3 regions of the Pseudoalteromonas sp. '520P1 No. 423' genome follow, and region 3 is predicted to be linked to each of the others. Evidence: predicted binding sites of a transcription regulator. Region 3 holds the regulator's gene; each other region holds the start of a gene.
The links. The regulator sigma-54, encoded in region 3, starts transcription at its own class of promoters, with help from an activator protein. The targets are predictions, from matches to a motif close to GTTGGCACGNNNNTNGNNT.
Positions count from the first base shown of each region.

Region 1 (11,231 bases), 3.3 Mb from region 3:
TTCTGCTTTGGAAATAGCACCAGTAAACGTCATAACTAAATTATTCAGCTTACGATCTTTACATGAAAACTCCATAAATTAAACTGTTTGTGCTTGCAAAACTTGATCTTTTTGACGCATATCAGCTGGAATAGCATCCCAACCTTCTTTAATTGTTTTTATAATATCTGACACTTCAGTTAAAGCATCAATATCATTTTTCAAGTTTCCTTCAACTAATCTACGTTGGCAGTACGCATATAAAGCCGATAAATTATCTGAAATTTCAGCACCGGCTTGCATATTTAAAGCATCTTCAAGTGCGCCGATTAATAAAATACAGGTAGAAATATTCTCACCTTTTTTTTCTATTTCATTTCGAGTAATAAAACCTTTTGCAGCTGCCAGTTTACCAATCACATTAACGAATATAAGATTTATTTGCTCATATGGAGTCATATCTTGAACATTATTAACATTAACTTGACGGTATTTTTTTATAGATAAATGTGCCATAACGGGATCCTAAAAATTAACATGTAAAATTTCAAGCAAGAAAAGTGCCATAATAAATATAAGAAATTCACATTATACTTACAGTATCGCCCAATTATTTAATTTCTTGAATCTTTTTACTAAATTAAATATTAGTTGAGTTTGATAGCTAAAATGGAACTTCATTTGGATCTGATGGGTAAGTTAAAATAAATACGTCAAAATAATAACATACGTCAAAAAAATGCCACTAATAACTTGCATCGTAGTTAAATCAGATTACAATCATAAGCATAATAAAAATATCTAGTAGTCCTAATATATGATAGGTCCAGCAAAAGTATTAATATTTGATGAAAATCAAAGCAGGGCACAGGCATTGTCAGCTTCATTATCGTTTATTGATGAAGCGAATCAAATCGTAAGTGATAGAGATTATAAAAAATATGCTTCGCCAGTCGATTGTGTAACTGCTTTTATTCTAGGCGCTAGCAGCTCGCTTGAACATGAAGTTATTATTCGTGAAAATCCAGCTATTCCATTTCTATTATTAGGTGAGACTTTAGAACCGTTATTATCATTTGCTAATGTTATCGGTTTAATTAGTGAGCCTTTTAACTACGAAATAACCACGCAACTTATCCATGATTGCCAAGAATATCATCGTCTGATCCCTAGAAGCCACAATTCAAGTCGTGGCTCAAAGCATTTTGATGGCTTAATAGGTGAAACACCAAGCATTAAAAATGTGCGCTTTTTAATTGAGCAAGTTGCAATAACAAATGCCAATGTTTTAATTTTAGGTGAGTCAGGTACGGGTAAAGAAGTGGTTGCACGTAATATTCATTTATTATCCAAACGTGTAAGTGGTCCTTTTGTGCCTGTAAACTGTGGCGCAATTCCAGCTGAGTTACTTGAAAGTGAATTATTTGGTCATGAAAAAGGTGCATTTACCGGTGCGATTTCTGCGCGTAAAGGTCGCTTTGAATTAGCACAGGGCGGTACTTTATTTCTTGATGAAATTGGTGATATGCCGCTGCAAATGCAAGTTAAATTATTACGTGTATTACAAGAGCGTACCTATGAAAGAGTGGGTGGTAATAAATCAATTTCAGCAGATGTACGTGTCATCGCAGCAACTCATCGCAACTTAGATGAAATGATTGAAGCTGGCTCGTTTAGAGAAGATTTGTACTACCGATTAAATGTTTTTCCTATCGAGAATCCCGCTTTAAAAGAGCGAAGAGAAGACATTCCATTATTACTTAAAGAATTAATGAAAAGAAACTGTGAACAGGGGGGGTATTCTGCAAAGTTCACTGAGCAAGCTTTAGATAATCTCAAAGAGCATAACTGGCCTGGCAATGTCAGAGAATTAGCTAATTTAGTTGAACGCATGGTGATCATGTTTCCTGACAAAGTGGTTGATGCACAAGATTTGCCTAAAAAATATCAACATTTAGAAGTTGATGCGTTCGTACCTGAATACCCAGAAGAGATTTTAGAGCGACAAGCATTAAATGATATATTTGGCTCTGGTTTTTCTGATGGTGCGGATTATGACGATGATGAAGCTGAGTTTGAGCAACCAGATAGCATTATGGGTTTATTACCTGATGAAGGTATTCAGCTTAAAGAGTATCTAGGTGAGCTGGAAGTGAGCTTAATAACACAAGCTTTAGAACGTCATGATTTTGTTGTTGCCAGAGCTGCTGAAATATTAGGTGTTAGACGCACAACTTTGGTTGAAAAAATGAAAAAATATAATTTAACGAAAGATTAAGACTTAAGTAAGTTATAAAATATAGGGCTATTTATAGCCCTTTTTTATATTCTTCAATAATTTTAGCTCTTCTATGACAATTAAAACTATGATCGTTAACCATGCCACAAGCCTGCATATGCGCATAAACTGTAGTGGGACCTAAAAATTTAATTTATTACGAATGATCCCTGCATTATTTAATAGTTCTTCGATTTTATTTTCATCATATTTAGCAACTTTAATAGGATCAAAATTGTCGAACGCCTTACGATAACTCTCACGTTTTTTAAAACTGTATACCAACTTAGGCCTGCTTGAGCTGACTCTAATGTAATAAACTCAAATAGCTTTTGATCATCAAATAAAGGCACACCCCATTCTTCATCATGATATTTTATACAATCAGTTTTTGTTAAATCTAACCAAGGGCAGTATTCACACATTAAATGGCTCGCTAATTAAATTTTATAGTAATACCTTAACACAGCTAAAAATAGCCAGATATAGCTCACGCCATTTTATTGACCAGTCTAAATTAATCTCAACCATCTGTATTTAAAGGTTTATTTTTTGGCACGATCTCTGCTTTAGTCAATGTAGATTTTTATTTTGTCAGGTTTAAAAGTTATGGCGCTAGCACAAGTATTTCAAAATGATTATACAAGTTCGCAATATAACCCTTGTTTAATGCAAGAGTCATATGTGGGTGAGTTAAATGAATTAAGACAGCAATCAAGTTGGCTTAATCATTTAGTTGATACTTTACCTGCTGGTGTTATTGTACTTGATGGCCGAGGCATGATAGCTCGGGCAAATCAAATTGCTATTGATATGCTAGGAGAACCACTTGAAGGTGAAAAATGGTTAACGATCATTCAAAGATCATTTTGTCCAAAGCAAGATGATGGCCATGAAGTATCATTAAAAGATGGTCGTAAAGTAAAGCTAAATATTTCAGCTTTATCCCCAGAACCTGGTCAACTCATTTTAATGACGGATTTGACAGAAACCCGTTTATTACAAGAGCGGTTAGCGCATATGCAAAGACTTGGTGCGTTAGGAAAAATGGTTGCATCATTAGCCCATCAAGTTCGTACGCCACTTTCTGCTGCGATGCTATATGCCGATCATTTAGGAAATCAAAACTTAAAAGCGCATTCTAGAGACAAATTTCATACAAAGCTGATGTCACGATTGCAAGATCTTGAAACACAAGTAAACGATATGCTGCTATTTGCAAAAAGTGGTGAGCAACAAGTTGTTGAAAAAGTGTCGATGCAGCAACTATTAACAGAAGTAAAAGCAAGCTCTGAAGCTATGGTTACACAACATAATGGTGAGTTGAACATTGAATTACCTGAGCCGGATATTGAAATTACCGGTAATAAAACCGCTTTAGCCAGTGCCATTGCTAATTTAATTCACAATAGTATTCAAGTGAAAGGCCCTGGCTCTAAAATTTTATTATCAGCGAAACGAGATGAAATAGAACCAGATATGGTTTGCATATGTGTATCAGATAATGGACCAGGCGTACCAAAAGAATTAGTCAGTAAGATATTTGAACCGTTTTTTACTACAAAAAGCCAAGGTACAGGGTTAGGTTTAGCGGTTGTAAATGCAGTTGCCAATAGCCACCAAGGCAAAGTAAGTTTAATGCAAGATCAAATCGAAGGCGCTGCGTTTAATATTCATTTACCGATTTTCTTACATGATCTGTAAATAACATCAATTTAGTAGTGATAACAATGAATAAAATGAAGTGTGATAATTGAAACTAATGAGAAGATTGTAAAATGTTTAAAGAGCCAAATTTGATAGTTTCAACAACACTAATTTCAATACAACCCAAAATAAACAAAAGGGTTTTGGAGAAATCATGAGCGACAATAAAATATTAGTAGTTGAAGATGACGCGGGTTTACGCGAAGCACTCATTGATACCTTACAGTTGGCTGGTATAGATTGCATCGAGGCAGACAGTGCAGAACAAGCAATCATGTTACTTAAAAAAGAAAAAGTATCTTTGGTTGTCAGTGATGTGCAGATGGGTGGTCTTTCAGGGATCGATTTACTTAAAAGCATAAAGCTAAATCAACCAGATTTACCCGTTCTTATGATGACTGCTTATGCAACAATCGATGATGCTGTTGAAGCCATGCGTTTAGGTGCTATCGATTACATGGCAAAACCTTTTGCGCCTCAAGTACTGCTTAATATGGTAAGTCGCTATTTACCTGAAAAAGAAAAAGAAACAGATGGCCCAATAGTAGCCGACAAACAAAGCTTAGCATTATTAGATTTAGCTCAAAAAGTGGCTAAATCTCAAGCGAGTGTGATGGTATTAGGACCTAGTGGCTCTGGTAAAGAAGTATTAGCAAGATATATTCATGATCATTCTGATCGTGCTGAATCTCCTTTTATCGCCATCAACTGTGCTGCAATTCCAGAAAATATGCTAGAAGCGACTTTATTTGGTTATGAAAAAGGAGCGTTCACAGGTGCAATAGCTGCTTGTCCTGGTAAGTTTGAACAAGCACAAAAAGGCACTATATTACTTGATGAAATCACGGAAATGGATTTGAGCTTACAAGCTAAATTATTACGTGTATTGCAAGAGCGCGAAGTTGAAAGATTAGGTAGCCGAAAAACAATTAAACTTGATGTCAGAGTATTGGCGACCAGTAATAGAGATTTAAAAATAGCAGTTGCTGAAGGTAAGTTTAGAGAAGATTTATACTATCGTTTAAATGTATTTCCTTTACAGTGGTTACCACTTAAAGACAGACCCGATGATATATTGCCTCTGGCGGAACATTTAATTGCGAGACATTGTGAAAGAGCGGAACAAATAAAGCCTAATTTAACTGATGCAGCTAAACATAAGCTATATCAACACTCATGGCCAGGTAATGTGAGGGAGCTCGATAATGTTATTCAGCGTGCTTTAATTCTACAATCAAGTGATGTAATCGATGAGAATGAAGTATTTTTAGAGCTGGTACAGCCGACTATTACTGAAAACCAAGTAATAGAAGAAGCTGTAACTGAAGTAACGGTCGCTACTGTGCAAAATATGGCGCCAACTTTTAGTGAACCTAGCTTTAAAGATGAATTAAAAGATCAAGAAAATAAGATTATATTGGAAACTTTAGAGTCTTGTCAGGGTCGTCGTAAAGATGTGGCTGAAAAGCTAGGTATTAGCCCCAGAACTCTACGTTATAAATTAGCAAAAATGAGAGACTTAGGTATTCAAGTACCCGCATAATATTTAAAAATATATAAAGAAGACTAAAACCCATTTAGTCTTCTTTCTTCAGTTAAAACGCTTTAAATAACCTCCTTACAATTAGCCAGTCTCCAGACTGAGTCAAAACTCTGACAATAAAAGTTACACTCAAAGTAAATTATCTAACACAATGAATTTAAACACTATATTGGTGTTGGCAAGTATATTGCTTACTATTCGTTATAGTGTTTATAAGTAATGGAGAAATAATGAAAATACCAGCAAATTCGATATTCCAAGAAATGCAATCTATGGCTGTTGAAGCCGGGACTAAAACACAAAATAGATTACCAGTTCAAGGCACTTCTAGTGCAGAGTTTGGTGACTTATTAAAAAGTGCCATAGACAATGTTGCAGGCTTACAAGCAGACGCTAAAGATAAAGTGACAGCTGTTGAAATGGGTGATAGACGCGTATCACTTGCTGAAGCTATGATTGCATCACAAAAGTCGTCAGTGGCATTTGAGGCAACTGTTCAAGTTCGTAATAAACTCGTTGAAGCTTACAAAGATATAATGAATATGCCTGTTTAGAGTAATAATCAATACTCTAAACAGGATAAGTGATAAAATAGCGTTAACTAATTAATATGCATAAAAATATGAATAATATGGCCATTAAATATAGGCTATGGAGTTATTTTGAACCAAGCTAACCAGAGTACAGATCTCTCAATCCCAGATGCTGGCGGCACATTAGATGCTGGCGGTGTGTCAGATTCGGGACAAGAGCAAAAATCAGGGTTTTTAAGTGCCCTCAGTGGAGTTGATGTTTTACGTCAAGTCACATTAATTATTGCTCTGACTATCTGTTTAGCGATTGCGGTATTTATTATTATTTGGGCGCGCCAGCCAGATATGCGTCCACTAGGAAAAATGCCTACCAATGAGTTAATTCAAACATTAGATTTCTTAGATGCGCAAAAAATTGATTATAAACTTGATGGCAATATCGTTTTAGTACCAGAAACAGATTACCAAACGATTAAACTTTTAATGCAAAGAGAAGGGTTAGAGCAAGAGCCCAACTCTGGCACCGATATTTTAATGCAAGATATGGGTTTTGGTGTAAGCCAAAGATTAGAGCGTGAGCGCTTAAAACACGGTAGAGAGCAACAATTAGCACGTACAATAGAAGAATTAAAAAATATAAATCGCGCTAAGGTATTGCTAGCAATTCCAAAAGAAAATGTATTTGCAAGGTTAGAGAAAAAACCTTCCGCAACGGTTGTATTAACTTTAAAGCGAGGACGTATATTACGTGGCGAAGAAGTTGATGCAATCGTTGATATTATCGCATCTGCAGTACAAGGCTTAGAGCCATCTAGAGTAACAGTAACAGATCAAAATGGACGATTATTAAACTCGGGTTCTCAAAACTCGTTATCGGCACGTTCTCGTAAAGAATATGATATAGAACTGAAACGTGAACAAGCTTACTTAGAAAAAATAGACACTATTCTTATTCCTGTTGTTGGTTTAGGTAGTTATACCGCACAAGTTGATTTAATGATGGACTTTAGTGCTGTAGAAGAAACGCAAAAGCGCTTTAATCCAGATTTACCAGCCATTCGTAGTGAAATGACCATAGAAGAAAATAATATAGGTGGTTTAGCTGTAGGTATTCCAGGTGCTTTGTCTAATCAGCCGCCTGTAAAATCTAATATTCCAGAAAAAGCGACTGATGGTAATGCTTCAACAAGTGCGCCAAGTCGTAATCATAAAGAAGCAACACGTAATTACGAATTAGATACAACCATATCTCATAAAAGACAACAAACCGGAGTAATACGTAGAATTAGTGTTGCTGTAGCAATTGATTATAAGTTAGCAACAAATGCTGAAGGTGCCACATCTCAAGTGCCTCGTACCCAGCAAGAGTTAGCAAATATTCGCCGATTATTGCAAGGTGGCGTTGGCTTTAATATGCAACGAGGTGATGTACTTGAAGTTGTTACTGTGCCATTTGTAAAAGCAGCAACATCTGAAATAGTAGAGTTACCTATATGGGAACAACCATGGTTTATTAAGGTTATTCGCTTAGCGCTAGGTGCAATTGTCATTATTGTATTGATTTTAGCTGTTGTACGTCCAATGTTGAAGAAACTGATTAACCCAGATGATACACTTGAAGAATATGATGAAGACTCGTTAAGCTCTGGTGTAGATTTAGGCGATAGTACTATTGACATGTTGTCTCAAGAATTTGATGAATCAGCTGTCGGCTTTGCACCAGATGGAACTTTACAGTTACCAGATTTACATGGTGATGAAGACTTATTAAAAGCAGTTAGAGCACTGGTTGCAAATGAACCTGAATTATCCTCTCAAGTAGTGAAAGCGTGGTTGACCGAAGATGACTGATGAAGAAACACAAGAAGCAACAGGTAGTTTTGATGTTGATAAATTAGACGGTGTAGAGAAAGCGTCAATTTTATTACTAAGCTTGTCTGAAGAAGATGCAGCACAAATTTTAAAAAACTTAGAGCCAAAGCAGGTTCAAAAAGTGGGCATGGCAATGGCTGGATTAGCAGACTTAAGCCAAGATAAAATCACTGCTGTGCATAAACTTTTTATCGATCAGATCCAAAGCTTCAGTAATATTGGTTTCCAATCTGAAGATTTCATCAAAAAAGCACTAACAGCAGCACTAGGTGAAGAAAAAGCAGCAAATATTATTGACCAAATTATAATGGGTTCAGGCGCAAAGGGCCTAGATTCACTAAAATGGATGGACTCTAAGCAAGTTGCTAATATTATTAGAAATGAGCATCCTCAAATACAAACAATTGTATTGTCATACTTAGACCCTGAACAATCAGCTGAAATTGTTGCGCAATTCCCAGAGAAAGTACGTTTAGACTTAACAATGCGTATTGCTAACTTAGAAGAAGTTCAACCTGCTGCATTACAAGAACTAAATGAAATAATGGAAAAACAATTTGCAGGACAAGCAGGCGCACAAGCAGCTAAAATGGGCGGATTAAAAGCAGCCGCTGACATCATGAATTACCTTGATACAAATATTGAGGGTCAACTGATGGATTCAATCCGTGAGCATGATGAAGATATGTCACAGCAGATTCAAGACTTGATGTTTGTATTTGATAACTTAATTGATGTAGATGATCGTGGCATTCAAGCTATTTTACGTGAGGTGCAACAAGATGTACTAATGAAAGCAATTAAAGGTGCTGACGAAGGTCTTAAAGATAATATACTTAAAAATATGTCAAAACGTGCAGCAGAAATGCTTGCCGATGACTTAGAAGCGATGGGCCCTGTTCGTATAAGTGAAGTAGAAGCAGCTCAAAAAGAAATCTTAGCCGTATCTAGAAGATTAGCTGATGCGGGCGAAATAATGCTCGGCGGCGGCGGCGGCGAAGAATTCTTATAATGAAGATATTTAGGCGAGGAGCCTCAAAGTTAAATGAAGTTAGGTAAATATCGTAATGGTCACCCTATTCAATCTGAAGAGGCTGTCAGAGAGCTATTAAAAAACTGGTCAGCCCCAGAAGTGAGTGATGAAAGTAAAGAACAAGACTTTACTGGTCGCTCAACTGCTATAGGTACGTCATTAGAAGATTTGTATAATCCGCCTGTAAAACAGACAGAAGGAATTGAAATTGAGGAAGAAGAGCAAGTTGTAGCACCTATGACTTTGCAAGAGTTGGAAGATATTCGTCAAGCGGCATATGACGAAGGCTTTAACCAAGGTAAAGAGGAAGGTTATCCGGTTGGTCTTGAAGAAGGAAAAACAAAAGGAATACAATCGGGATTTGAAGAAGGCTTAACTCAAGGTAAAGAGCAGGGGATTGAACTCGCTCAACCTATAGTTGATGAAAAACTAGAGCAACTAGACACTTTATTTAATGCTTTAAATACACCTTTAAGACACTACGATGAAGCCGCAGAAATGCAGTTAATCGCATTAACAACTATGTTAGCTGAAGCGGTTATTTATACCGAAGTAAAAACAAATCCAAAAGCCATATTATCGACCTTAAAACAATGCATGGATGCGTTACCTTTAATGCAACAGCAATGTGAAATACAGCTTCATCCTGATGACTTTACAAATATAGTTTCTAGTTATGGTCAAGATGAGATAGATAAAAGAGGTTGGCGATTAAAATCGGAACCAAGTTTAGAGTCAGGGGGCTGTATTGTTAACGCCAATAACTCATCAATAGACTTTAGTTTACAAAGTCGCATATCTGATACATTAAATAGCTTTTTACATGCTTCAGGCATAGATAAAACATCTGAAGACTAGTTGTATTTTAAGTACTGAGGTAATTCATGCAGTCTATTGACTTGGCAGAGAAGTTAGCAACTTATAAAAAGAATATTCAAAAAGTGCCACCCGCTATTGCAGGCAGCTTAACACGAGTTGTTGGCCTAACTCTTCAAGCACAAGGTGTAAAAGCACCAATAGGCAGTCATTGCCAAATAGAAACGCTTCATGGTTTAGTTGATGCAGAAGTGATAGGTTTTAATGGCGATACTTTATATTTAATGCCAAATGATACCATTTCGGGCATGTTACCTGGCGCAAGAGTGATCCCCCAAGTAAAAGATCAAGGCCTGCCTGTTGGCATGGGCCTATTAGGGCGAGTTGTTGATGGTTTAGGCAGGCCATTGGATGGTTTAGGTCCAGTGGTCAGTGAAAAAAAATTAAAATTTGCTCAAAACCAAATTAACCCTTTATCAAGACGATCTATTACACAGCCTATGGATGTTGGCGTTCGTGCAATAAACTCAGTCATTACTGTAGGTCAAGGTCAAAGAATGGGTTTGTTTGCCGGTAGTGGTGTGGGTAAATCTGTATTGCTGGGCATGATGACGCGAGGGTCTACCGCAGATGTCACTGTTGTGGGGCTAGTGGGTGAACGTGGTAGAGAAGTAAAAGAATTTATTGAAGAGATTTTAGGTGAAGAAGGGAGAAAACGCTCCGTTGTTGTTGCAGCTCCTGCAGATTCTTCACCATTAATGCGACTTAAAGGCTGTGAAACCGCAGTAACGATAGCTGAGTACTTTAGAGATCAAGGTTTAAATGTTTTGCTGTTACTTGATTCTGTGACGCGATATGCAATGGCGCAAAGAGAAATAGCTTTAGCGGTTGGTGAGCCGCCAGCTACAAAAGGCTATCCACCTTCTGTTTTTGCAAAACTACCTGCTTTGGTTGAGCGAGCTGGTAACGGTGGCGAAGGACAAGGCTCTATAACTGCATTTTTTACCGTATTATCGGAAGGCGATGATATGCAAGACCCGATTGCTGATGCTGCAAGAGCAATATTAGATGGTCATATTGTATTATCAAGAGAGCTGGCTGATAGTGGCCATTACCCTGCAATTGATATTGAAAAATCGATTAGTCGTGTAATGCCACAGGTTGTATCTCAAGCGCATATGCAACAAGCACGAGTCATAAAGCAAGTTTATTCAATGTATCAACAAAATAAAGATATGATCACCCTAGGCGCTTATCAAAAAGGAACTGATCAGGTATTAGATAAAGCGATTTCAATGATCCCAACTGTAAATCAATTTCTTCAACAGGGTATGACAGATGTCATTCCATATGATGAAGGGCTGCAAGGTTTAGCACAGCTGCTAGGTCAGGCTTAATTACTTAAGGAAAACTAATGGCATTAAAACAACTCAAATTAGTTTTAAAAGTAACTTCTGATAAAGAAGAGAA
Region 1 is NZ_BBZB01000001.1:3,509,987-3,521,217, reverse strand. It holds gene PSA_RS16130 (hypothetical protein) at 1-75, opposite strand, end outside; gene fliS (flagellar export chaperone FliS) at 79-495, opposite strand; gene PSA_RS16120 (sigma-54 dependent transcriptional regulator) at 797-2,257, shown strand; partial or broken gene PSA_RS24695 (DNA-3-methyladenine glycosylase I) at 2,289-2,682, opposite strand; gene PSA_RS16110 (PAS domain-containing sensor histidine kinase) at 2,867-3,961, shown strand; gene PSA_RS16105 (sigma-54 dependent transcriptional regulator) at 4,119-5,507, shown strand; gene fliE (flagellar hook-basal body complex protein FliE) at 5,738-6,061, shown strand; gene fliF (flagellar basal-body MS-ring/collar protein FliF) at 6,170-7,891, shown strand; gene fliG (flagellar motor switch protein FliG) at 7,884-8,924, shown strand; gene fliH (flagellar assembly protein FliH) at 8,958-9,803, shown strand; gene fliI (flagellar protein export ATPase FliI) at 9,830-11,158, shown strand; gene fliJ (flagellar export protein FliJ) at 11,176-11,231, shown strand, end outside.
Region 1: the regulator sigma-54 is predicted to act here: its motif matches at 2,809-2,827, upstream of PSA_RS16110 (PAS domain-containing sensor histidine kinase).

Region 2 (11,231 bases), 3.4 Mb from region 3:
ATCACCCCTCAGTTTTAAGGGCGTTAAATCAAATTGCACAAAATTGCATGCAGCATGAATTACCTTTTAGCTTATGTGGCGAGTTGGCTGCTGATCCTGAAGGTGCGATATTATTAGTTGCTATGGGTTATAGGAGTTTAAGCATGAACCCAAGTTCGATTAATAAAGTAAAATGGGTATTAAGAAGATTAAAAATTACAGACATGGAAGATTTACTCAAATCTTGTTTAGGGCAATCGTCAGCTATTGAAGTACATAGAATAATTCGCAACTTTATTATCTTAAATGGATTGAGCCAGTTACTTTATAAAGTTAAAGAAGCTTAAGTTGATATTTCTGTCGGATTAAGACATTGAGTATATAAAGTTAAAGCCGCATAAAGTAAAATACAAAAATAATAAAGATTGAATAATTTTTTAGCTTAGGGCACGTATGAGTGATTTGTTGTGGGTTTTACTAAGCTGTGCACTTTTAGGATGCTTAGTTGGTTTTTTAGCGGGGTTGTTAGGCATAGGTGGTGGGTTAATTATCGTGCCATTTTTAAGTGGTATTTTAGTACACTTTAACTTGGTTGCATTTGATCGGGTTATGGTAATCGCAATTGCAACATCATTAGCATCAATCATTTTTACATCAATCTCTTCTGCTATTGCTCATCATAAACACAACAATATTCCTAGGGATATCACACCTTGGATTATGGGAGGAGTCGCAGTAGGCGCATTAATAAGTGGCTTTATAGCAGGCTCAATTCCCTCAAAAATATTGAAAATTATTTTTGCTATTTGTGTTACATTTATCGCATTAAGAATGTTGATTAATTCAAAGCAAAAAACTCACAGAAAACTACCGAAAAAGCCGGTTCTCACAGCGATGACAGCTTCTCTTGGAGGACTGTCTGGGTTATTAGGCATCGGTGGCGGTGCATTGCTAGTGCCTTTATTGACACATTTTTCAGTTAATATGAAAAAAGCCATAGGTTGTTCAGCTGCCTGCGGCATTGTGATTGCGATATTTGGTACTTTTGGTTATGTCTCGTCTGGTTGGTCTGTTACTCAGGTTAATCAAGGATTCGTAGGTTATGTGTATTTGCCTGCATTATTGGCAATAGTGAGCACATCGGCAATTTTTGCCCAATTGGGGGCAAAAGCGACACAACATTTGCCGGTCAAGATTATTAAAAAAATTTTTGCAGTTATTTTAAGCATTATCGCTGTACGTATGTTATTAGTTTAAAAATTTATTTTAATTACTCAAAAGAATAAAAGTACTTTATAGGTATAAAAAATGAAACAATATTTAGATTTAATGCGCCATGTAAAAGAGCAGGGCACTAAAAAAGAAGATAGAACAGGCACAGGTACTATTAGCGTATTTGGCTATCAAATGCGTTTTAATTTAAGTGGAGGTTTTCCATTAGTAACAACAAAAAAATGCCACTTAAAATCTATTATTCATGAGCTTTTATGGTTTTTACAAGGCGATACCAATATTAAATACCTTAAAGATAACGGTGTTAATATTTGGAATGGCTGGGCGACAGATGAAGGTGAGTTAGGTCCAGTTTATGGTAAACAATGGCGTAGTTGGGTAGGTCACGATGGTCAGGTAATAGATCAAATATCTGAATTAGTTGAGCAAATTAAAACTAATCCTGATTCACGTCGTTTAATTATAAGCGCATGGAATCCGGCTGTTTTACCTGATACGGACTATTCCCCAGCCGAAAATGCAGCTATGGGCAAGCAGGCTTTGCCGCCATGTCATACATTGTTTCAGTTTTATGTTTTAGATGGCAAATTATCATGTCAATTATATCAAAGAAGTGCTGATATTTTACTTGGCGTCCCATTTAATATCGCAAGTTATGCTTTATTAACTATGATGCTGGCACAAGTATGTGATTTAGAAGTCGGTGATTTTGTTCATACATTTGGTGATGCGCATTTATATTTAAATCATATGGAGCAAGTGGAAGAGCAGTTATCACGTAAACCACATTCGTTACCAACTATGGCTATTAATCCAGATGTTAAAGATATATTTGGTTTTAAGTTTGAAGACTTCGAATTAAAAAACTATGAATCTCATCCCGCTATTAAAGCACCAATCGCAATTTAATCAAAATAAAGAAATACTAGGTAAAAAAATGTCAAAAGTATTAAAAGCAGTGATCCCAGTTGCAGGATTAGGAACTCGTATGTTGCCTGCAACAAAAGCAATTCCAAAAGAAATGCTACCAATTGTAGATAAGCCTTTAATTCAATATGTTGTGAATGAAGCGATATCGGCAGGAATAAAAGAAATTGTATTAGTAACTCATAATAGTAAAAATGCCATTGAAAACCATTTTGATACAAGCTTTGAATTAGAGGCTACACTTGAAAAACGTGTAAAACGTCAGCTACTTGACGAAGTTAAATCTATATGTCCTAAAGATGTAACGATTATTCATGTGCGCCAAGGCGTAGCTAAAGGTTTAGGTCATGCGATTGCGTGTGCTCACCCTATCATTGGTGATAGCCCATTTGTGGTTATTTTACCTGATGTAATAATGGATGATTTTAGCGCTGATCTTAAAAAAGATAACTTAGCTGATATGCTTAAAATATTTGGTGAGACTCACAAAAGCCAAATTATGGTAGAGAATGTACCACATCATCAAGTGGATCAGTTTGGTATTGTTGATATTAATGGTGTAGAGCTAGCACCGGGTCAAGCATCTGAAATTAAAGCTATGGTAGAAAAGCCGCCAATAGATGAAGCACCATCAGATTTAGCTGTAGTTGGGCGTTATGTTTTAAGTGAAAATATTTGGCCACTACTAAAACGTACCGCACCAGGCGCGGGTGATGAAATTCAATTAACAGATTCAATCGCTATGCTAATGGAAAGCGAGGCTGTTGAAGCATATTACATGAAAGGCAAAAGCCATGACTGCGGTAGTAAAATAGGCTACATGAAAGCCAATATTGATTTTGCATTAAGACGCGATGACATGAAAGAGGAATTATTAGAGTTTATTAAAACGTTAGTATAAAAATTGTAATGAAAAGTGCTAATTGGCACTTTTTTTGCATCTGCTCTACTGTTTAGTTCAATTTGGGTAGAAATTAATGCGTTTCATAATTATAACATTAGCCATTTATTTGTCGGCTTGTTCGGTTTTTACTGATGATGACAACTTAGATTTGCAAAATAAAGATATAAACCACTTTTCTAAACCACAAATGTCAGAGTTTAGTGCCCATCATTATAGTGAGCAAATCGCTTTAGAGCTGCTGCAGCAATTTCGTCCAATAAAACCAAATACTTCAATTGCTGTAGGAACTTTAGTTCCTGTTAATACATTAACATCAATCTCAGAAAAAGGGCCTTCCAAATTAATTGGTTTGCAAATGCAAGAAGGTTTAACGACTGCTGTTGCTCAGTTAGGGTTTGAAGTAATAGAGTATAAAACTTTACCTAAAATTATTTTAAAACCAGGACAAGATAGCATGTTATCGAGAGATGTTAGTCAGTTAAAAGATAAGCATAAAATTGACTATTTTATTACTGGTACTTTGACTGAGGTTCAAGACCAATATATTGTAAATGTGAAGCTTATAGATAGCCGTAGTAATGTGATTCATGGCGCAGCTACAAAATCAGTCCCACTCAATGCTTTCTGGTCTCAGGAAAAAGTGCAGTTGAGAGATGGTTCTTTAATTCGTAATCATTATTAATGGAGAGTTCAATGCGTTTTAATTACTTAATTATAGCGGCTGGGTTAAGTTTATCTGCTTGTAGTATGTTTAACACCCAAGAAATAAGTGAGCCTTTTGATGATAAGAGTAAATCATCAGGTAACAACTTTCAGTCATATTCAGGTAAAAGTGTATTGGCTGCTTCTAAAAACACCAGTAACTTTAGAACAGTAAAAAACATTAACCATTATGTTAGAGGAATAATGCATGGGCTTATTGATAATATTCAGTATGTTAATAGTCAAACTCCAATAGGCGTTACCAGCTTTGTTTTTTTAGATGGGGATTATGAAAAAGCCCCGTTAATTGGAAATCAATTGTCAGAAAGTTTTATGCATGAGGTTCATAAGTTTGGTATTCCTGTTATAGATTTTAAAACTACAGATTATATTCGTGTAGCCCCTAGTGGCGACTATATATTTAGCCGAGATTTTTTGGAGTTAAAAGGTAATTTACCTATAAAATATGTATTAGGTGGCACATTAGTAAAACTTGACTCAGGTTATATGGTAAATGCAAGAATAGTGGGTGTTAAATCTAAGGCGATAGTGGCTTCATCTCAAGGTTTTATTCCTTCTCATGCGGTCAATGCGTTAATTTCAAGTTCACTTGAAGATGGTATTCCTTTAGTTCAAGGTGAAGAGCCTTAACGCTTAAAGAGATAATTATGAATATTTTAAAGCTTATTTTTCTAACTTTTATTTTTATATTATTAACTGCTTGTACTTCAACTAGTGAAAATAGAGACAATGAATGTGAACTTGATTTAGTTGATAGTTATTGTGATGAAGTAGAAGTTGAGGTTAATAAAGATGCTTTAGTATTTAAAACAAAAGCAGATTATGTCATTAATAATACCAAGCTTTTGAGTGAATACGTGGAGCAAATGGCTATGGGGCTTATGGATAGTTTTCAAGCTTATGCCCCAGATACAAAAATTGCTGTAACTTCCTTTGTTGATCTTAATGGTAATTTACAAAGTACAAATATGTTAGGAAATCAGATTTCAGAAAGCTTTATTCATGAAGTACAACAATATGGCATACCTGTAGTTGATTTTAAAGTGATGCAGTATATTGAAGTGAACAATAGGGGCGACTTTGTTTTTTCACGTAATAATCAAAAATTAGCGGAGTCTCTAGAAGCAGATTACATCTTATCAGGTACATTAGTTTATACAGCGTCTGGTGTTGTTGTAAATGCCAGAATAGTTAACATGTCATCTAAAGTAATTATTGCTTCAACTAAAGGCTTGATACCTACATTTATATTAGAATCTACATTATCACCTAAATTGACGAGTGAAGACACTAATGGCTAAGGGCTTAAAATGAAATATATTTTGTTTATATTAGTATTCGTGATAGTAGGTTGTAGTATCTTTGAAAATAATGATATAGAAAAAAAACGAAAGCAAAAACCTGCAACACAGGTGGTAATTAAAGGTGAAACTCAATTAGAAAAATATGCACGCCTGCGAGCTGAAAATAATAAAAACTTAAAAAGTAACTTACCTTCAGAGCAAGCTAAAAAAATAAAAAATGAGGTCAAGAGAATAACACTTAAGCTATTAAGTAAATTAGATGTATTAGATGGTAATAAATCAATTGTTATTGAACCAATTACAATAGCGGACAAAATGCCTTCTAAATTTACAGAAGTGAGAAATCAAATAGAGTTTCTGTTAATAAATGAGATGTTTGAATTTGGTATACCAGTTATGGATTTCTCTAGAAAAAATAAAGGCTCAGACCTTATCCTCCAGAGTCATTTAAGCTTGTATCAAGAAAGCTATATGCTTAGCACATTTGTTAAGAGTAGAGTCTCTGGTGAAATTAAATCAGCAGCTCAAATCTCATTAGATAATAATTTATTAGAGCAGCTAAAAGATGGAGTTAGAGTTTTAAAGTAACCAAAGCTAGGTGTTCACATCGGTTACTTATTGGTTTAATATGAGTTTATATTTATAGGGTCTCATTAGCTCAGCTGGATAGAGCGGTCCCCTCCTAAGGGATAGGTCAGAGGTTCGAATCCTCTATGGGACGCCATTAATTTAAGTATTTCTCTAGCGCTTCTGAACCACCAATATGCTTACCAGCTATAAATGCTTGAGGTACAGTATCGTTACCAGTAATTGCTTTTAAGCTGGTAAATGATGCATCTTGACCTAAAACGATTTCCTCAAAACTCACGCCTTTTTCTGTTAGTAAGTCTTTTGCTTTTTGACAGAACTGACAGCCAGGTTTAGTGAACATTGATACTGCTTCTAGTGGTTTTTGATTTGGGTTGATATAATTTAGCATAGTATCGGCATCTGATACTTCAAATGGGTCGCCTGGTACGTCTGCTTCAATAAACATCTTATCAATTACGCCATCTTTAACTAGCATAGAATAACGCCAGCTGCGTTTACCAAAGCCTATGTCTGATTTATCAACTAACATGCCCATACCTTTGCTAAACTGACCATTGCCATCTGGGATTAACTGGATATTGTCAGCTTCTTGACTTGTAGCCCAAGCATTCATAACAAAAGTATCGTTCACTGAGATACATACAATGTCATCTACGCCATTTTCTTTAAATACAGATGCCAGTTCGTTAAAGCGTGGTAAATGTGTTGATGAACATGTTGGTGTGAAAGCACCTGGTAGCGAAAATACAACAACCGTTTTGCCTTTAAAAATCTCACTTGTAGATAATTGAACCCAATCATCATTTTTACGAATAGGGAATGTAACATTTGGAACTGTTTGACCTTCGATATTTTTAAGCATTATAAATCCTGTTATTTTGTATGATTTGTTTCGTTTGTATGAGCCTAGTATTACTCAGATTGTTAAATAGGTCTAATTGATTGTAGTTATTAATGTGATTGGTAAAATCGATTGGTTTGTTTTAAATATTTACTTTTATGAATGTTTTAAGGTGTACAATGTTTTAGCTGACTTAACTTGAAATCAAAAACAGATCTTCGATAAAACAATTCGAAGATGACGGGGGGAGGTTATGCGTGTAATAGACCTTCGATAAAACAATTCGAAGATGACAGGGAGGTTATGCGTGTAATAGACCTTAGATAATATAATTTGAAGATAATTTGGTTATGCGTGTAATAGACCTTAGATAATACAATTTGAAGATAATTTGGTTATGAGTGATTAATGACTCTGTAAAATATTACAATAAATGCGCTTCTCAGCGCATTTAATTCAGCTTTATAGTTCAGTCTCTTCAACTTCTATTAATAATACGATATCGCTAGTTTGAACATTAGCTAATAGTTCATCGCCAATGCTATTAGCTATAGCGCTACGGTTATAAACTTGATTAACTCTGATTTGGTTAGCACTTGTAATGATATAAGGCTGTTGAACTCCTTGCTCATCAGTAAAAAAAGATTGATATGCAATAGCAAAAGATTGGCCTTTTTTAACGCCATGCTGTTTGCCTAAATTAAAGGTAACAGTATTGTCTTTAATATATTTTATTTTTCCTTGAATTGGTAAGCAAGATAGTTTTTCTTGTAAATCTAGACTAATTTGATTTGATAGTTCATTTAAAGCTTGTCCATATTCTGAATGCCAAAAAATATTGCTTTTGGTATCAACTTTTTCGGTTTTATCAAAACGCCAAATGCCGCTTGTAGCATAATCTTGTTGTAAAATAACTTCTTGTGTAATTGCATTAAAAAGAATGAGTTCAAAATCAAAAAATCGCTCAAAACTGTTTGATTGCCAAAACATGATGTCAGAATTTTGCTGTGAGCCCATAGATATATCTTTGATCTTAGAAATTAAAACATATTGACTGTCACTATTTTGTGCTACCTGTTCAATAAGCCTAGGGTCAAAATTATACTGTTGATTAAAAAAATCGTTCACTGAAATTGCTTGTTGATAGTAGGCTCTAGGTGTAATTGATTCTGCTGATTTAATACTTTTGAATATTTTTGCGCTAAAGGTTTTATTAATGTCAAAAATTTGGCCATTTCGAGCCTGTTCTTGATTAGGCATTTGTGTTTGTGTAATCGCTAAGCTTTTTTTAAACTCAGATGAAAAACATTGTTTTTCATCTGCAAAAATATCTAAACGTAAGGTAACAGAAACTGATTCGCTTGAATAAACTTCATCGACTAACTCAATATTTTGTATTTCGCCATGGGAGCTGACATGGGTTTGTTCTTGTGTCATTAAACCATTAGCAACAGTCTGCACGCTAGTGACAGATGCACCCGCGAATATAAGAGCTTGTTTAATTGCATCTTCTATGGCTCTTGTTTTTGCACTTTGAGTATCACCGTCTCTTATTTGAGATTGCCCAGTAGATTCATACCATTGAGCGTGTGAGGGAAGTGTTATGCACAATAAAAATAGGAAAAAGTACTTATTCATAAATCGCTCTTTAATTTGTAAAGCATTACATTTTTAATCATAAAGATAGTAAATAAAGCAAATCCTATACCAATCAAGCCAAACTATTTTCATTAATACAAAATGGGCATATAACATGCATAGATAAGATATCAAAAATAACTTTCATCGGATGTAAGTCGACATTATGAATAAGCTAATAATAGGTACCTGTATCGCATCAATCTTAGGTGGATGTTCAAGTATGTTTAATAAACATGTTGAATATGATTATCTGCAACCGGACTCTTTTCCTATTTTAAAAGCGGTTGGTTATGCGCCTATTAGTTTACAGCCTGGTAAAAACCAGCAGCAAAAAGAGATTTTAGCGATTAAAGCATCAAAGCTAGAAGCTTACAGAGAACTTGTTGAGCAAGTATACGGCCAACAAATTACAGCTAACTCATCTGTTCGTGGCATGATCACAACCAATGATACGTTAAACTCTAAAGTTCAAGGCGCTGTTAGAGGCGCTAAAGTGATTAAAAGTTATGCGATTGGCGATAGTTATGCTACAGAATTAGAGCTTGATATGAAGTTAGTTCATGATTTGTATATAGGTCAAGTTAAACCAAGAACGGTAAAAAAGATCACATATTATTAAATTAAGCCGAGTGATTAGGCTTTTATACCTTTGCTTAATAATGTGCCTGCTTGAGACTTACCTTTATTATCATAAGTAAGAGACTTGATTGAACCAAGTAATATATCGGTTACTTTTTTTACGGCGATGTGCGTTTGGTGGGCTGCATGAGCGTTTGTATCATTTTGTTGCTTACAATTATTTAATTGCTCATTTATAGCGTTAATATCCTCTTTTATTGAAGGCACCACTTCTTTTATTTGTTCAAGAGAAGAGTTGATTAACTTTTTATCTAAAGTTGATATTTTATTTAATAAAATGACTTTTTCTTTTGCTGTACTTTCTAAAGCATTACCATTTCTGGAATTGATTGATTCTAATTCATTTTGTAAAATTAGCCATAAAGCATCTAAGTTTTGCTTTTGCTCAATTAAAGACTGCTGAATATTTTGTACTTCATTTTGTTCAATCATTTTATTAACCGTATAAATCGAATTCGAAGCCAGCTATTTTTTCAGCTAGTTTTTCTGCATTCACTTGATAATTACCTTCACTAATCGCTTTTTTAAGTTCGTTTACTTTTTTGCTATCAAAACCTTGCGATTGTTCAGCCTTTTCCTGTAAGCCTCGAAGTTGTTGTGCTTGAGGTGTTAAACTTACAGAGTCAGTAGCTGCTTTAGCTGTCGCTGCGGGCTGATTTTGTACTGGTGTCGTTGAATTGTCTTTACTGACATTCAGCTGCTTTGAATTTGTATAGGCAACATTTTGTTGATTGCCTTTATTTACTTGGTTAACCATGAGATATCTCGCATTAAAATTTCACTACTTTTAGTATCGGCCAATTTTAGAAATAGTTTAACATATATCTTAAATACTTACTTTAACTTGATCAACACCTAGTACTTTAGCATGTAACTTCTTACCAGACTTAGAGTTTTTAACAGAAATATTTTGGCCAATAATTCCATCTTGTAGCGCAAATCCTGCTGTTTTTATTCTTAATCCACGTACACCTGCAAAAATAGTGACCTTATCTCCCTTACAAACCATACAAACTTGCTTATAAGTGATTGCTGATCCACTTCTTAAATTCCGTTTACTACGACTTCCTAATAGAGTAGTGCTTTGTGTTTCATTTAAATATTGTGTTCTGATTAAATGTTTTTGCATTTGTTTTATACTGAGATGTTCTTTTGTAATAATTTCGCCTTTATTTAGGTTTTGATTGACAACAACAATAGGGGCAAGCTCCATAATTTTGACCTGAACATATAAATTCCACTTTTTTTCATCTAAACACTTAATTTGTATCGTACTCTGCCGATTACTTCTTTGTACTTTTGCTGAATTGATTAATAATTCAGTATCACAATTTTTATCGGGTATTCTTGGATCAATGGCAAGCGCTGATAGTTTTCGCGTACCATTAGTCAAACCTTGTAAATCTTGTTCTAAATAATTTATAGCAAGCTGCTCTAATTGCGCTTTTGAATAGCTTACTGCTGTGACGTTATTGGATAATAACGTCAAAAATATAAAAAAAATTAACTTATGATGATTTTTATTAAACAAACTCATTATGTTTCTACTATGCTTTATGTTGAAAACAGGGTATAAATATTTTGCGTCAATAATCAGACGCTTGCTGTATACAAATTTACTTATACTTTTTATGGAAGCAATATTCATTCCTAATATTTAGCTTTTCATTCAGGAGATTGAAATGGCGGGCATTTTAGACTCGGTCAACCAAAGAACACAGTTAGTAGGTCAAAATAGACTAGAGCTTTTGTTATTTAAACTTAGAGGCCGTCAGCGCTTTGGTATAAACGTGTTTAAAGTGAGGGAGGTTTTACAATGCCCACGACTAACTTCGTTACCAAAATCGAATTCGTATATTAGAGGTGTGGCACATATACGTGGTCAAACTATTTCTGTAATTGACTTATCTATGGCAATAGGTGGTAATCCCATTGATGATATTGAAAATGGCTTTATTATCATTGCTGAATATAATCGTTCTGTGCAAGGCTTTTTAGTTGGATCAGTTGAGCGTATAGTGAATATGAATTGGGAGTCTATTTTACCTCCTCCATCAGGCTCTGGTAGAAATTCATATCTTACAGCTGTGACTGAAATAGAAAAAGAACTTGTAGAAATCCTTGATGTTGAAAAAATATTAAGTGATATTTGCCCTGTTGATACAGCGGTTAGCTCTGAGATTGTAGATGACGGCGAAATTCAAAAAGATTTAGGAGAGCGTATTATTTTTATAGCTGATGATTCTGCTGTCGCCCGTAATCAAATAAAAAGAGCGCTTGAACCTCTGGGTATTCAAACCGAACTTGCTAAAAATGGTAAAGAAGCACTTATTAGGCTCAGAGAAATTGCAGAAAAAGAATGTACAACAGATATAACCGAAAGAATTGGTTTGTTAATTTCAGATGTAGAAATGCCTGAAATGGATGGTTATACATTAACTGCAGAAAT
Region 2 is NZ_BBZB01000001.1:3,544,153-3,555,383, reverse strand. It holds gene ptsP (phosphoenolpyruvate--protein phosphotransferase) at 1-326, shown strand, start outside; gene PSA_RS16295 (sulfite exporter TauE/SafE family protein) at 433-1,236, shown strand; gene PSA_RS16290 (thymidylate synthase) at 1,288-2,121, shown strand; gene galU (UTP--glucose-1-phosphate uridylyltransferase GalU) at 2,150-3,040, shown strand; gene PSA_RS16280 (FlgO family outer membrane protein) at 3,117-3,725, shown strand; gene PSA_RS16275 (FlgO family outer membrane protein) at 3,737-4,396, shown strand; gene PSA_RS16270 (FlgO family outer membrane protein) at 4,414-5,067, shown strand; gene PSA_RS16265 (hypothetical protein) at 5,077-5,658, shown strand; tRNA gene PSA_RS16260 (tRNA-Arg) at 5,718-5,794, shown strand; gene PSA_RS16255 (glutathione peroxidase) at 5,795-6,523, opposite strand; gene PSA_RS16250 (flagella assembly protein FlgT) at 6,965-8,140, opposite strand; gene PSA_RS16245 (LPP20 family lipoprotein) at 8,307-8,762, shown strand; gene flgN (flagellar export chaperone FlgN) at 8,777-9,214, opposite strand; gene flgM (flagellar biosynthesis anti-sigma factor FlgM) at 9,219-9,539, opposite strand; gene flgA (flagellar basal body P-ring formation chaperone FlgA) at 9,609-10,430, opposite strand; gene PSA_RS16225 (chemotaxis protein CheV) at 10,465-11,231, shown strand, end outside.
Region 2: the regulator sigma-54 is predicted to act here: its motif matches at 8,196-8,214, upstream of PSA_RS16250 (flagella assembly protein FlgT).

Region 3 (11,231 bases):
TCATTTCACCAGATAAATTAAAATGACCGTTTGATTCATGTATTAAATTAAGTTTGGTCATTGAAATTATTTACCTTTAGCTTGAACCGGAAGCTTACTTTTGTTTTCAAGTAAAGTGATCACATGATCTATGCCTTCTTTACGTATGATACCGTGCAATTCACTTTGTTTAGCATCTAATAAACTAATACCTTCAGCAACCATATCGTATGCACGCCATTGACCTTTTTTACTCTTTTTCATTTTAAATGAAATACGAATATCAGGTTTACCTTCCTCAACAATGCGTGTGCCGACTTTTACTTTAGTTTTTTTATCTAACTTTTGAGCAGGGTCAAATTTAACAACTTGATCAGTGTATTGTGTAAAAACACCTGCATAAGTTGTTACTAAATAACCTTTAAATACACCAATAAAACGTTTAATTTTTGCATATTCTTTTTTCCTTTCTACTTTATCTTCAATATTTTTAACTTTACTGATGTAGCTACCAAGTACTTTTAGTGCTGCGTATTTATAGTCAATATAAGGTAATAACTCTTCTTCAACGACGACCTTTAAATGGTTTGGATCATCATTTATAACACTCTGATCTTTAGCTAAGCGATCAAATGTATTACCCGCAATCTCTTTAATCGCTACATATGGATTTTCAAGTGATACTTGCTCCGCCGCTGCGATATTAGAAAATAAAATTATGATTATTGATAAAATTAAAACTGTAATTTTGTTTAGCATGGTTATTCGCTACCCTGATTAAATAAAAACTGACCAATTAATTCTTCTAAAACTAATGCTGATTTAGTATCTGTAATAAAATCACCATCAACCAATATCTTTAATTCTTCTTGCCCAAATAAATCATTTAATTCATCATCTGCATCTGATTCACTGATTAATACACCTGGATTCAAGCCTAAATATTGCTCACCTAAAATACCAGAAGTTAATATATTGACCGCTGTTGTCTCAGAAAAATTGCTGTAATCTGTAGATATTTCCATAGCAACAACTGGTAAGTAGTCACTTTTATCCAGTGTGATACTTGTAACTCTTCCGATTACAACACCACCAACTTTAATTGGTGAACGCACTTTTAAAGAACCGATATTTTCAAACTTCGCATTTAATGTGTAAGTTTCGCCAGTTGAACCTATACCAGCATTAGCAACATTTAATGCCAACATAACCAACGCTAAAACACCTAATGAAACAAAAAAACCTACTAAAATTTCTATTTTCCTTGAAACCATTACTTTTTACCTTGTAAAACTAAATTTTTATCAATTATTAACTGCTGAACATTACTGCTGTTAATACAAAATCAAACCCTAAAACCGCTAATGAAGACTGCACAACCGTTTTTGTTGTTGCATTACTAATACCTTCTGACGTTGGGATACAGTCATACCCTCGGTACAAAGCAATCCATGTAATTAGAAAAGCAAAAACAACTGTTTTAATAATTCCGTTTAAAATATCTTTCTCAAAAGACACTTCCGCTTGCATGATTGACCAAAAGCTTCCGGTATCAACTCCAAGCCAATTTACGCCAACCAAATGAGCACCTAATATGCCTACAGCAGAAAAGATTAACGCTAATAACGGCATACTGATCATACCCGCCCAAAAGCGTGGCGCTATGATTCTTTTTAAAGGATCTACCGCCATCATTTCTAAACTACTCAGTTGCTCAGTCGCTTTCATTAAACCTATTTCAGCCGTTAGCGCACTACCTGCGCGGCCTGCGAACAATAAAGCGGTCACTACTGGGCCTAATTCTCTTAATAAACTAAGCGCAACTAATGGCCCTAAACTGCCTTCCGCACCATACCCTTGTAAAACAGTATAGCCCTGTAAAGCCAATACCATACCGATAAATAAACCAGATACGATAATTATAATAAGAGATAAAAAACCAACAGAGTAAAGTTGCTTAATTAATAATGGCGTGCCTTTTTTAAAGTTAGGGAGACTAAATAAGGCGCCTAACAATAAACTTGTGGCTCTACCTATAGAAGAAAAACGCTCAATAGTTGATTTCCCCCACCTTTGCCAAAAAGCAATCATTGTAGCTCTCCTTCGCTTTGTTCTAACAACAAATCTTTTGCATAATCTTTTGCTTCAAAATGAAATGGTACAGGGCCATCAGATAACCCTTGTAGAAATTGTTGTACCAAAGGTGATTCATGTTTTAGCATATCTTCTGGCGAACCTTCTCCTATTACGCCCTTATCAGCAATAATAATGACATGATCTGCAATGCTCATTACCTCTGTTACATCATGGGTGACAATTAATGAACTTATATTGAGTACATTGTTTAAAGACTTTATTAATTTTACCAATACACCCATCGAAATAGGATCTTGTCCGGCAAAAGGTTCATCGTACATAATAAGATCTGGGTCTAATGCAATCGAACGCGCTAAAGCAGCACGTCTTGCCATACCACCAGATAACTCTGAAGGCATTAAATCTTTTGCGCCACGTAAACCAACCAGTTCTAACTTCAGTAATACAATTATGCGGATCAGCTCTTCATTTAATGTTGTATGCTCTCTTATAGGAAATGCAACATTGTCAAAAACAGACATATCCGTAAATAATGCACCGCTTTGAAATAACATACTCATTTTTTTTCGAGCTTGATATAAAGTCTTACGCGACATTTTAGGAATACTATTTTGCTCAAATAAAATATCACCTGACTCAGGTTTAAGCTGGCCACCAATAAGCCTAAGCATAGTTGTTTTACCTATACCGCTTGGCCCCATTATGGCTGTGATCTTACCTTTAGGCACACTAAAGGACATGTTTTTATAGATAACACGCTCACCCCTTGTAAAGGTCACATCCTTGATTTCAACTATGTTTTGCGACAAGTCGCTCTCCAATACATTTTTGCTGGAGGGTATTTTAAGCTTTTTTTAACATTTTGGGACAAAATAAAAGTAAAATTTTGTAAGAAAAAGCAATTGAGTTGTGTGGAAGTATGATTATTAGCCAAAATAACTTTACATGCGAACAATATTGCCATTATACATTTAGTGCAGTTCTTGCTAGAATTTAGGGTTATTATCCTTCAAATATTGGCTTAAAATTAACTTACCATGTTAACTCCTATCATTTTACCAAGTATCATTTTACTTATTGCATTCGCAGCCTTAGTTTGGAGCGCAGACAGATTTGTGTATGGCGCAGCAGCTATTGCAAGAAACCTTGGCGTACCAACTCTTATTGTTGGTTTAACCATAGTCGCAATGGGATCTTCTGCACCTGAGATGATGGTATCGGCTTCAGCTGCTTTAGCCGACAAAACAAATACAGCAGTTGGTAATGCCATAGGCTCAAATATTACTAACATTTTACTGGTTTTAGGTGTAACCGCATTAATTAAGCCATTATTAGTAACTTCCTCCACATTAAAGCGTGAAATGCCAATATTAATGCTTATTTCACTCGGTGCATGGTATGTGATTAGTGATAATTATTTTTCAGCTCCTGAAGGCACAGCTTTATTAGTCGGTTTTATCATTTTTATTCTTGGCCTTATTTACATAGCAAAAAATCAAAAAAGCGAAGAAGCAGACCCTTTTGTTGCTGAAGCATGTGGTGATGTGCCAAGTAACGTGAGCAATAAATCTGCAATCTTTTGGTTAGTCTTTGGATTAATATTATTACCTGTAAGCTCGCATTTTTTAATTGGTTCAGCAGTTGAAATTGCGCAACACTTTGGCATGAGTGATTTAGTGATAGGTTTAACCATTATCGCTATTGGCACTAGCTTACCTGAATTGGCAGCCTGTATTGCTGGGGTTTTAAAAGGAGAAGATGACTTAGCGCTAGGTAATATCATAGGCTCTAATATTTTCAATTTGTTAGCAGTATTGCCACTTGCGGGTATGATTAATCCATCTGATATAGACCCAGGCGCGGCTTCTAGAGATATGATGGTGATGCTAGGTGCTACGGTTGTTTTAATTGCAATGAGCTTGAATTTAAAGGGAACCCGCCGCATTAATAGAATAGAAGGTGCTACTTTATTATGCGGATTTTTCGCTTATCAATATTATATTTTTTCACAAGTAGCTTAATTGCTTTAAAAATATCATTTAAAGTAAAATCAGAGGAATTACATGTCGTTGCAAGATTTTATAACTCGTGGAAAGCAAGTTTTAGTGATAGAAAAACAAGCTATTAAGCAACTAGATCAATATATTGATCAAAACTTTCAGAACGCTTGTCAGCTTATGTTTGACTGTACAGGCCGTATTATCGTTATTGGCATGGGAAAGTCAGGCCATATAGGTAATAAAATTGCAGCTACACTTGCAAGCACAGGCACGCCTTCATTTTTTGTTCACCCAGGAGAAGCAAGCCACGGTGATTTAGGCATGATCACTTCACAAGATGTAGTTATATTAATTTCTAACTCTGGTGAAACCAGTGAAGTTATTAATATTATTCCTGTACTAAAACGCATTGGCGCTAAAATGGTAAGTATGTCCGGCAATATTGACTCTTCATTAGCTAAACTATCCGATGTGCATGTTTGCATTAAAGTTGAACAAGAAGCATGCCCTCTAGGTCTTGCGCCAACAGCAAGTACGACAGCAACCTTAGTGATGGGTGATGCCTTTGCTGTCGCCTTACTTGAAGCCAGAGGTTTTACAGCAGATGATTTTGCATTATCTCATCCGGGCGGTAGTTTAGGTAAACGCTTATTACTAACTTTAAAAGATATTATGCACAGTGGCATTCACATTCCGATTGTAAAATGTGATGATATTATAAAAGATGCGCTGATAGAGATGTCTGAAAAAGGACTTGGCATGACTGCAATCGTCAATAGCAAAAACCAACTTCAAGGTATTTTTACTGATGGTGACTTACGGCGTATTCTAGAGCAAAAGATTGATATCCATAATACTAAAATCAGTGACGTTATGACAACACAATGCACGACTGTTAACCCAGACATGCTAGCAGCTCAAGCTTTAAATATAATGGAAAACAAACGTATAAATGGTCTATTAGTGGTAAATGAATCACAACAACCTATTGGCGCACTAAACATGCAAGATTTATTGAAAGCAGGTGTATTTTAATGTCTGAAAAAAAACCAATTGAAGCGCTAACATTTGCAGAGCTATACCAAGAAGTTTCTGAAGAAACAGTGCAACTAGCCAGTAAAATAAAATTACTTATTTGTGATATTGATGGCGTATTTTCTGATGGCCGTATTTACTTAGGTAATCAAGGTGAAGAATTAAAGGCATTTAATACTAAAGATGGCTTTGGTATTAAGGCGTTAATTAATGCCGGAATTGAAGTTGCCGTGATCACCGGTAGACAATCAAATATTGTACAAAATAGAATGTCTAACCTAAATGTAAAACATATTTATCAAGGTCAAGAAAATAAGCTAATATCATATCAACAACTCAAAGATGATTTATCGCTAACTGACAGTGAAATAGCCTATATCGGCGATGACGCACCTGACTTACCTGTCATGCAGGAAGTTGGATTTGCAGTTGCGGTTAATGATGCACATCCACTTATAAGCCATATCTCACATTATAAAACCATGTTACCGGGTGGCTTTGGCGCTGTAAGAGAGCTAACTGACTTATTAATGTTGTCACAAAATAAAGTTTTATTATGTGAAGGCACAAGTGCATGAACCTAGCTAGGCTGCTCCTCAGTGCTATATTTTTCAGCATCATGCTGTGGTTATGGTATCCCTACCTGACCACCAGCAAAGAAACCGCTGTTTCCACACCTGAAATAGAAGTACTTCCCGATTACACCGCTGACACTTTAAAACAAACAGTTTTTGACAAACAAGGGCATGTTAGCCATAAAGTAACAGCTAAAAAAATGGAACTCTATCAAGAGCTTGGTTTTACACACTTTACTGAGCCCACTTTTACTTTATTTTCTGAAAATGATGTATGGGCAATCAGTGCCGCTGAAGCGACATTATATGAGAATAATAATAATAAAAAATTAATTTTAGAGCAAAGCGTTGTGGCTAAAAATCTGAACCCAATCGCGATGGTACAAAAAATTACTACCGAACAAATAGAGATTTATATTCAAGACTCAACCATGCATTCAGATCAGTTAACCACGATGACAGGTCCAAACTTGTTAATTACAGGTAAAGGTCTCAATGCAGATCTAAATAAAGAAACGCTTGAATTAATCAACCATACTCAAACTATTTACTACGATAAAGAAAATTATGACCAATAAAACAATTTATAAAAAAAGATTTATCATTGCTACATTGGCTTTAGTTACTCACTTTAATGTGCAAGCAAAAGAGCTTATCGGCAAGGTATCTATCTCTGCCGATACACAGCAGGCTGATTTAAAAAGAAATATTGTAATATTTAAAAATAATGTGGATATCAAACATACAGATAAAAACATCAAAGCTGACTTATTAGAAGTACATAGAAGAAGCGAATTAGGAAAAGAAAAACAAATATTGATAGCAACAGGTAACCCAGCTACTTTTATCGGTAAACTTAAAGACGGCAGCCCTGTAACAGCAAGTGCAAAAAATATTCGTTATGACGTTGAATCTGGTACCCTCACTTTTAAAGGTGATGCAAAAATAAACCAAAGCGGTCAATCAATGAGTGCTAAAACAATTATCTACGATCACCTTCAAGAACTTATTACCGCATACAAAGATAAAGACTCAGACCAAAGAGTACACACTGTTTTAACGCCAGTTAAAAAAGAAGAAACTAAACAATCGGGTAATAATTAATGAGCTTATTACAAGCAGCGCAACTGGCAAAAAGTTACAACGGCAGGCAAGTCGTAAAAAATGTGAGTTTAGAAGTCAAAGCTGGCACAATCGTTGGATTATTAGGGCCTAATGGTGCAGGTAAAACCACTTCCTTCTATATGATAGTTGGCCTAGTGCCAAGTGATAAAGGCACTATTAAAATTGATGATGAAGATATCACTTTACAGCCTATGCATAATCGTGCTCGTATGGGCATTGGCTACCTACCGCAAGAGTCATCTATTTTCAGAAAGCTGACTGTTTATCAAAATATCATGGCCATATTAGAAACTCGCAAACACCTGAATAAGCAACAAAGAGAAGATGCGCTTAATAATTTATTGGATGAATTTAATATTTGCCATATTCGTGATAGCCAAGGTATGGCATTATCAGGGGGCGAAAGACGTCGAGTTGAAATTGCCCGAGCTTTAGCAGCTGAACCTAAATTTATTCTATTAGATGAGCCATTTGCAGGTGTTGATCCAATTTCAGTATTGGATATTAAAAAAATTATACAACATCTTAAAAATAGAGGTATAGGCGTGTTAATTACAGACCATAATGTGCGTGAAACCTTAGATGTGTGTGAAAAAGCTTACATTGTTTCCCATGGCGAACTTATCGCATCTGGTACACCTGAAGCCGTTTTAGCTGATCAGACTGTAAGAGACGTTTATCTTGGTGAACAATTTAGATTATAAAAAAATATAAAAAGAAATATGGGCTATACTCAAAATTAAGTAAAAAAGAGTGTATTTAATTTAGACATTATAAGGATTGTTAAAACTTAATGAGGCAATCACTACAGCTTCGTCTTGGACAACAACTAACAATGACTCCACAGTTGCAACAGGCTATCCGCCTATTGCAACTTAGCACGTTAGATCTGCAGTTAGAGATACAAGAAGCACTCGAAAGCAACCCGCTCTTAGAACTTGATGAGCAAGATTTTAATGCTGAAGAAAAAACGCCAGCTTCTGAAAATGAAACAGCAGAAAAAGCTTCTGATGCAGAAGAGATAATCCCTACGGCTCAAGTAGAAATGGAAAGCTCTGAAGCCTTAACTAAAGAAACCCTAACAGACGAACTTGCAATGGATGTAAGTTGGGATGAATATGTCAGTGCCGCCCCCGTAGCATCGGCAGGACCTGCCCCAGATGATGATTTAGCATATCAAGGCAGTACATCCGAATCATTGCAAGATTATTTAATGTGGCAATTACGCCTCACCCCATTTAGCCCTACAGATGAAGCTATTGCCACTGCAATCGTAGAAGCTGTAGATGAATCAGGTTACTTAACCGTTTCTTCACAAGACATTTTAGATAGTTTAGGTTCTGAAGAAGATGAAGTTGAATTAGATGAAGTTGAAGCAGTACTTAAACGCATTCAGGTCTTTGATCCTATTGGCATTGCAGCTCGAAGCCTATCAGAGTGTTTATTAATTCAGCTTAATCAATACGATAAAACAACTCCTTGGCTTGATGAAACCAAACATATTTTAAGAGAATACGTTGAATTATTAGGTGCGAGAGATTATCGCAGCTTAATGAAAAAAACTAAGCTCAAAGAACCTGAATTAAAACAAGTGATGGATTTGATCCATAGCCTAAACCCGAAACCTGCATCAAGTATCGTAAAAGAACAAACTGAATATGTGATCCCCGATGTGACAGTAAAAAAAATAAAGGGTCGTTGGGTAGTTGATTTAAATTCAGATACCATGCCAAAAATAAGAGTCAATAATCACTATGCCTCTATGGCAGGCTCTTGTAATGCGGACAGTCAGTTTATTCGCTCTCATTTACAAGAGGCTAAATGGTTTATTAAAAGTATAGAAAGTAGAAACGAAACACTATTAAAAGTTGCCAATTGCATTGTAATGCAACAACAGGCATTCTTTGAACATGGTGATGAAGCAATGAAGCCTATGGTGCTTAACGACGTTGCTGAAATGGTAGAAATGCATGAATCAACTATTTCACGTGTAACCACACAGAAATATATGCATACACCACGTGGTATATATGAACTGAAATATTTTTTCTCTAGCCACGTAAGTACAGAAAATGGAGGTGAGTGTTCATCTACAGCTATTCGAGCACTTATCAAAAAGCTAATTGCCGCAGAAAATCAAGCCAAACCATTAAGTGATAGTAAAATAGCGGATATTTTAGCAGATCAAGGCATCAAGGTGGCCAGAAGAACGATAGCAAAATATCGAGAATCACTGTCCATTCCATCGTCAAATCAGAGAAAATGTTTAATCTGAGATGTATAATAGAAGGAAGTACGCTTATGCAATTAAATTTAACAGGTCGTCATGTAAATATCACAGATCCACTAAGAGACTATGTAACAAACAAATTCGCTAAGCTTGAAAGGCATTTTGATCATATTAACAATGTGCATGTTATCTTAGATATCGAAAAGCTATCTCAAAAAGCAGAAGCAACACTTCATGTTAATGGAGGCGAACTTTTTGCAACTTCTGAGCATGCTGATATGTATGCTGCTATTGATGGCTTGATTGATAAATTAGATCGACAAGTTATTAAACATAAAGAAAAATTATCTAGACGTTAAATATGATTAATTCATTTTTATCAAAGGACTGCACTAAAGCTGCAGTCCTTTTTCATAGCAAAAAACGAATGCTGGAATATATAAGCCAGATAGCACAGCAAAAGCTACCCGAGCTAACTGAACAAGAGATCCTTAATTCTTTATTAAAGCGAGAAAAGCTTGGAAGCACAGGTATCGGAAAAGGTATCGCTATTCCACACGGCCGATTATCCAATATAGATAAAACCGTGGCTATTTTAGTCGTAAATGCAGAACCCATTGCATTTGATGCAATAGACGATCGCCCTGTTGATATATTTATTACTTTATTAGTTCCTGATGCACAATGTCAGGCTCACTTAAAGACGTTAGCTGCAATTGCTGATAAACTCAAAGATAAACAGTTTTGTAAAAAATTACGTCATGCTCAATCAGATCAATCTTTATATGAGATAATGACACTTTAATAAAAATAAACTAATTATGAGTTTTTATGATTAGTTTTAGTCAAAGTTGAAGACGCATAAGGAAAATTCAGTGCAACTTATCATTATAAGCGGTCGTTCAGGATCCGGAAAATCAGTCGCTTTACGCGTATTAGAAGATTTAGGTTATTATGCCGTAGATAATATTCCAGTTAACCTACTGCCTTCGCTTGTAAGAAGTGTATCTGATAATTACGATAAAATAGCTGTCAGTATTGATGTTAGAAATTTACCCGCTGAGCAAAAGGAGTTTAATGAAATTCTTGGTTATTTACCTGAATTTGTTAAACCTAGCCTATTCTACTTAGATAGTGATGATACAACTTTAATAAAGCGATTTTCAGAAACCCGTCGTTTACACCCATTATCTATGAATAATCAGCCGTTAGATCTGGCAATTAAACAAGAAAAAGAACTATTAGATATTTTAGTAACCAATGCTGATTTTATTATTGATACAACGGATTTAAGCGTTCACCAGCTAGCGGAATCCATTCGAGAAAAAGTATTAGGCAAAAAAGACAAGCAATTAATCATTACTTTTGAATCTTTTGGCTTTAAATATGGTATGCCAAAAAATGCAGATTATGTTTTTGATGCGAGATTTTTACCTAACCCACACTGGGAACCTGAATTAAAGCCTTTAACGGGGTTAGATCAACCTGTCAAAGATTATTTAGCCAGCCATAGCATAGTGCAAAAGTTTAATTGGCAAATTCAAACCTTTTTACAAACTTGGTTGCCGCATTTAGAAAGAAATAACCGCAGCTACCTTACAATTGCAATTGGTTGTACGGGTGGAAAACATAGATCAGTCTATTTAGCGCAATCACTATGTGATAGCTTTTCTAAAAGCCATAAAAATGTAAAAGTTCGCCATCGCGAACAAGATACTCACGGTAAATAATGCAATATCAAGACATTTTCTTAATAGAAAACCGCTTAGGGCTTCATGCAAGAGCCGCATCAGTATTAGCGCAACTTGCGACTTCTTTTGATGCTAAGGTAATATTGCAACAAGGGAATAAAGAAGCGCAAGCTGATAGTGTTTTAGCTTTGATGCTGTTAGAAGGTGCTAAAGGAAAAAAAGTAACCGTGACGTGTAGCGGGCCTGATGCAAAAATAGCACTAAAAACAATTGGTGAATTAATTGCTGATAAATTCCACGAACAAGAATAACAATAAGACCAGATGCCTGAAGCGTTAGAGCAAGATTACACACAAAAACAACTTCTAGAGGTTAATAAAGCCCTTAGTAGCGGTATGTTTGTGCATGTTAGACGTATGCTTGCTCATATGGCTGACTGTGATATAGCACTATTAATAGAGTCCTCTCCCTATAAAGGCCGTGCAGTTCTTTGGCAACT
Region 3 is NZ_BBZB01000001.1:174,505-185,735, forward strand. It holds gene PSA_RS00775 (lipid asymmetry maintenance protein MlaB) at 1-61, opposite strand, end outside; gene PSA_RS00780 (phospholipid-binding protein MlaC) at 67-738, opposite strand; gene mlaD (outer membrane lipid asymmetry maintenance protein MlaD) at 741-1,253, opposite strand; gene mlaE (lipid asymmetry maintenance ABC transporter permease subunit MlaE) at 1,291-2,070, opposite strand; gene PSA_RS00795 (ATP-binding cassette domain-containing protein) at 2,067-2,885, opposite strand; gene PSA_RS00800 (calcium/sodium antiporter) at 3,114-4,097, shown strand; gene PSA_RS00805 (KpsF/GutQ family sugar-phosphate isomerase) at 4,140-5,111, shown strand; gene kdsC (3-deoxy-manno-octulosonate-8-phosphatase KdsC) at 5,111-5,689, shown strand; gene lptC (LPS export ABC transporter periplasmic protein LptC) at 5,686-6,264, shown strand; gene lptA (lipopolysaccharide transport periplasmic protein LptA) at 6,254-6,790, shown strand; gene lptB (LPS export ABC transporter ATP-binding protein) at 6,790-7,515, shown strand; gene PSA_RS00830 (RNA polymerase factor sigma-54) at 7,605-9,086, shown strand; gene hpf (ribosome hibernation promoting factor) at 9,113-9,400, shown strand; gene ptsN (PTS IIA-like nitrogen regulatory protein PtsN) at 9,403-9,846, shown strand; gene rapZ (RNase adapter RapZ) at 9,917-10,771, shown strand; gene PSA_RS00850 (HPr family phosphocarrier protein) at 10,771-11,043, shown strand; gene mgtE (magnesium transporter) at 11,056-11,231, shown strand, end outside.